Regions from separate parts of the Thermanaerothrix sp. genome, predicted to be linked through region 1. Evidence: a T-box and tRNA genes for the amino acid it is inferred to sense, from the RefSeq annotation. Region 1 holds a T-box; the other holds one or more tRNA genes.
The links. A T-box is a leader RNA that pairs with one kind of tRNA and senses whether it is charged. The one in region 1 lies ahead of pheS (phenylalanine--tRNA ligase subunit alpha), so its partner is inferred to be a tRNA-Phe.

Region 1 (2,466 bases):
GTTAGCGCCGCCAACTCACGTGCCACCCCTAGGATACTGGCTGCACGGATCATATTGGGCAGAATGGCGATTTCCAACACCGCATCGCCCATGTAATCCACCAGCGGCACACCGACCGGGGCATCGTCATCCAGAATGATGATTCCCTCGTGTTCTTCCGAAATGCCTAATTCCTTCTCCGAACACACCATGGAGAAAGATTCAACACCGCGAATTTTGGTGCGCTTGAGCGTGGTCAGGACAAATCCCGGCTGGTGTCCATCGTAAAGACGCGCCCCTTCGCGGGCATAGGCCACTTTAAGCGGCTCGGGAAGCGGCCCTTGTCCTTTGTAAGGGAATAAATTGGGCGCACCGGTCAGTACGGTCAAGGTCTCGCGCCCATCAAAGAGACGGCACAGAACCAACCGATCCGCATTGGGGTGGGGCATAACCTCTTCAATCTGCGCCACCACAATTTTATCGGGATCCCAGGAAAGGCCCTCGATCTTAAACTCGTGGGTCCCTTCGGGCATCGGCAGGCCCACCAGGCGAATTTCCTCTACTTCCAGCCCCGCCATGGTCAAGCGGTAGGCCAGTTCGGGCAAGGGAAGATCAATATCCACAAATTCCTTCAACCATGAAAGCGGTACTTTCATCTTACCTCCATGTGTTCAACGCGTCTTGGCCTAGAATTGACTCAGAAAACGGACATCGTTTGCCCAGAAGTAGCGGATATCTTCAATGCGATGGAGCAGCATGGTGATGCGCTCCACCCCCATGCCAGCCGCAAAGCCGCTGAATTCCTCGGGATCGTAACCGCCATTGCGTAGCACGGTTGGATGCACCATACCACAGCCCAAGATCTCCAACCAGCCGGAACCTTTGCATACTGTACAGCCCTTGCCGCCGCAGACAAAACACTCCACATCCATCTCTGCACTGGGTTCGGTGAAGGGAAAGTAGGAAGGACGCAAGCGAGTACGGGCCTGTTCGCCAAAGAGGCGGCGGGCAAAGGTGTTCAGTGTGCCTTTCAGATCACTGAAGGTGATATTGTGCCCGACTGCTAAAACTTCCACCTGGTTAAACTGAATCTCCGAGCGAGCGCTGATTTGCTCATAGCGGTAGCACATACCCGGCAAGATGACCCGAATGGGCTCCGGCGCCCGCTCGCGCATGACGTGAATCTGCCCCGGCGAGGTATGAGTACGCAACAACACACCGGGGGTCGTGGTATAAAACGTATCCCATAAATCCCGCGCCGGGTGGTGTGCCGGCATATTCAGGAGTTCAAAATTGTAGGCATCGGTCTCCACCTCGCGGCTGCGATAGACCTGAAAACCCATCTCGGCAAAGATGTGCACAATGCGCCGCAAGGTGCGGGTAGTGGGATGCAAACCGCCTAATTCGGGACGGCGCCCGGGCAGGGTGACATCCAGGCGCTCGCTTTCCAAGGCCCGATGCAGGGCTTCAGCGCGCAAAGCCGCTTGACGCTCTTCGAACGCGGCTTCCAGGGCTTGTTTGACCTGGTTGGCGCGCTGACCTACTTGGGGGCGCACATCTTTGGGTAGTTGCCCCAAGCGCGAAAAGACCTGCATCAACGGCGCATTGCGTCCCAAGTAGGCAACCCGCCAAGCCTGCAAAGCGACTTCGTCTGCGACATTCCGCAAATCTTCCAGTGCTTTGGCCTGCAAGACCTCTAACTCTTGAATTTCGGGAACTTCACCCATCGTGCAACCTCCACGAAATAAAAAATCCCGTCCCGGCCAGGGACGGGGTTTCAGCCCGCGGTACCACCCTGATTGGCTGTGTCTCCACAGCCCACTCGACCAACAGCCATCCATAACACAGCGATTGGCGTGCCCGCTAACGGGGGCCAGGCGGCTCAGACTACTTACCTGCGCGGTTTTAGGCTGGCGTAAGGCAGGTTTCCCCTGAGCAGCTCGGGAGGGAACTTCGACCGGGTTCCGGCGAGTTGGGGTTACAGCCTATGCCCCAACCTCTCTGGCGCCTTCCGCCGACCTACTTTCCTCCGTCAGCGCCATTGTGCTATGTTTAGAAGTATAGCACAAACCTGGCTTTATTATCGGCAAAAGCAGGGGGTTGTCAAGGGCGTTGCCATAATTCCCTGCTTGGGCTAAAATCCTAAGCACCATGGGTTGGGAGATTTGGGGTCACACCGGGGCAGTCAATCTGCTCCAGGGGCATCTAAAACAGGGGCGCGTCCGTCACGCTTATCTTTTCTGTGGTCCGCAGGGCGTAGGACGGCGTACCCTGGCTCTGCGCTTCGCCCAAGCCCTTAACTGCCCCCAACCCATCGCTCCAGGAGAACCCTGCGGCACCTGCCGCACCTGCCGCCAGATCGCCCAAATGAGCCATCCCGATTTACTCCTGGCGCAAGTGGAAAGCGGTAGCACCCTGAAAGTGGATCAGGTGCGTGCCTTGCAGCATGATCTACAATTAGCGCCTTACGAAAGCCGCTACCGCGTG
Region 2 (2,466 bases), on a different contig from region 1:
TGCACCGGTTTTGATTGCTCAGATCTATGACCGCATGAGCGCATCAGAGGTCAAGTTGACGTTGAATGCCTTCTATCCGGATGAGCATCCAGTAACCCTGGTACATGCTGCGGGCACGAAACAGCAGCAAATCGAGCACCTTCGCCTTTACGAGATTGACCGTAGTCCGCATTTGGGGCTAATGAGCGCATTATACGTGCCTCCCTTGGGAGAGGCCACCTCGATGGAAGCCTTCCTGGAAATTGTGGCGCATTTGCGCGCACCGGACGGTTGTCCCTGGGATCGCCAACAGACTCATCAGTCCCTGCGTAGTCATCTTTTAGAAGAGGCTTATGAAGTGCTGGCGGCGATTGACGCGGACGATCCCCAGGCTTTGCAAGAAGAACTAGGGGATCTGTTGCTCCAAGTGGCTTTGCACGCTCAGATTGCCAGCGAGGAAGGGGAGTTTAATTTTACGGATGTTGTGCGCGGCATTCATCATAAGATTGTGCGCCGACATCCCCATGTGTTTGGTACGTTAAAAGTGGAGGGCGTGGAGGGGGTGCTGCGAAACTGGGAACGACTGAAGCAAGCGGAACGTGAGGCAAATGGCCAGGAGGAACGCAGTTTGTTGGCTGGTGTGCCTTTAGCGCTCCCTGCGCTCACGCAGGCGCAAGAGTTACAAGATCGTGCCGCGCGGGTGGGCTTTGACTGGCCTGAGATTGCGCCAGTGTGGGAAAAAGTGCGTGAGGAACTGCAGGAGGTGCTTACTGCCCCCGATGAGCGCGCCCGGGAAAAAGAATTGGGGGATTTGCTTTTTGCCGTAGTGAACCTGGCTCGCTGGTACAAAGTAGATGCTGAAAGCGCGCTGCGGGCTACTAACCAACGCTTTCGACAACGCTTCGCGCATATCGAGCAACGCGCGCGAGAGATGGGGCGGGTGCTCGGCGAAATGACCCTGGCCGAGATGGACGCACTTTGGGAGGAAGCCAAGCACAATGAGAAAGGCGTCGAACCTGGGGAGTGACCTTTAGCGTTTACGCAATTCCGGTGACTCGAACCACAGGCCGCTGACCAAATGTGGTTCGGCTTTGGTCAGCACCAGGCGCATGGTGACCGCGTCGTCTTTTTCAAAGCGCAGGCGGTAGACGACAATGTAATAATCACCGCTTTCCAGGACGGAACTCACCTCACGGGATTGAAATGCCCCCAGGCGCGACTCGAGCGTCTGGCGCAAGTCGGTAAATGCTTTTTCGTCTAGCCCTTTGCGCATAGCGTCGTCAAAGTCGGTGGCAAAGGCGGTGTAATCGCCCGCGAACAGGCCATTCAACAGGGTATCGGCCATGGGTTCAGCATAGGCTAAGACAGCGTCTCGAGTATCCCCTTCTAGTGTGCGTGCCCCCCCACCGCAGGCGGTCAGGACAATCCCTACCACAAACATCAGGGTAAAGACAATTGGACATTGGGATGTCTTCATCGGTAGATTCCTCCCGCGCGCATCATACCACAGGGGATGCGGTTAAAGCAAGATACCTCTCACGTAGGAGAGGTATCGGTGTGCCGAGAGCCAGAATCGAACTGGCGACACCGCAGTTTTCAGCCGCGTGCTCTACCAACTGAGCTATCTCGGCAACTACTCAAATTTTAACGGCAGGCAGGGGGATTGTCAAGCAACGCGCGCTATTTTCTAAGCCAAGGGGGTGATATAAGGAACTCATCCCATTTTTATTATGTTTTTATCCTTATTTTATGCGCTTTTGCTTCGGTCTTCCGTAAATTGATACAGAAGTCACCGGCGTAGGTGCGCTTTCCTGACCTGGCTCATGGAAAAAAGGGTTTGGCATGAAAGCGTGACCTCTACAACCGGCGAAGCCCTCTCAAAATCTTAACCCGATTTACGAGGAGAGCCAATGAATCCGCTTAACCGTTTGCGTCTTTTGGTCAAGTTGAGCCTGGCGTTTGGGGTGGTTGTCCTCCTGACCCTCGTTCTGGCTGTGAACTCTTACCTTGGGATCGCAGATGCACATGCCCAATCAGTAATGCTCTATTCTCAAAATCTAACCCCGGCTATAGAAGTCGGGCGAGCCCGCACGATGCTGTATCAGATTCGCGGCAATTTGTTCAATATCTTTCTGCTCCCAGATGATACTCTCAAACTTGAATCACAAATTAACCAAAACATTGCTGGAATTACGGCAGTCATTCGAGATTTGCGCGCGCTTAATCTGCCGGGGGCAGAGGCGGCACTGGCAACATTTGAAACGGCTTGGCAGGATTACATCAGTAAACTGGATGATACCCTGCAGCAAATTCACGCCGGGAACCGCAGCGCAGCGATGGCACGGGCCACGGTGGGTGACTTAGCCATGGCGCGCCAGACTGCCGATGCGGCGATGGAAGGATTGTTGACGATAGTACAGCGTGCTGCCGAGGAGGCCCATGCCCAAAGCGAACGTACTTTTGAACGGGTGCGCTGGACGTTAATGG

Region 2: it has a tRNA-Phe gene. The T-box ahead of pheS (phenylalanine--tRNA ligase subunit alpha) is inferred to sense a tRNA for this amino acid. The anticodon was not compared.

Annotation. Positions count from the first base shown of each region.
Region 1 covers NZ_JBWGPQ010000004.1:37,869-40,334, reverse strand. The annotation lists gene pheT (phenylalanine--tRNA ligase subunit beta) at 1-635, opposite strand, end outside; gene pheS (phenylalanine--tRNA ligase subunit alpha) at 666-1,706, opposite strand; T-box leader at 1,742-2,024, opposite strand; gene holB (DNA polymerase III subunit delta') at 2,131-2,466, shown strand, end outside.
Region 2 covers NZ_JBWGPQ010000037.1:8,338-10,803, reverse strand. The annotation lists gene yabN (bifunctional methyltransferase/pyrophosphohydrolase YabN) at 1-1,006, shown strand, start outside; gene AC01YT_RS11430 (DUF3887 domain-containing protein) at 1,010-1,456, opposite strand; tRNA gene AC01YT_RS11425 (tRNA-Phe) at 1,538-1,610, opposite strand; gene AC01YT_RS11420 (methyl-accepting chemotaxis protein) at 1,890-2,466, shown strand, end outside.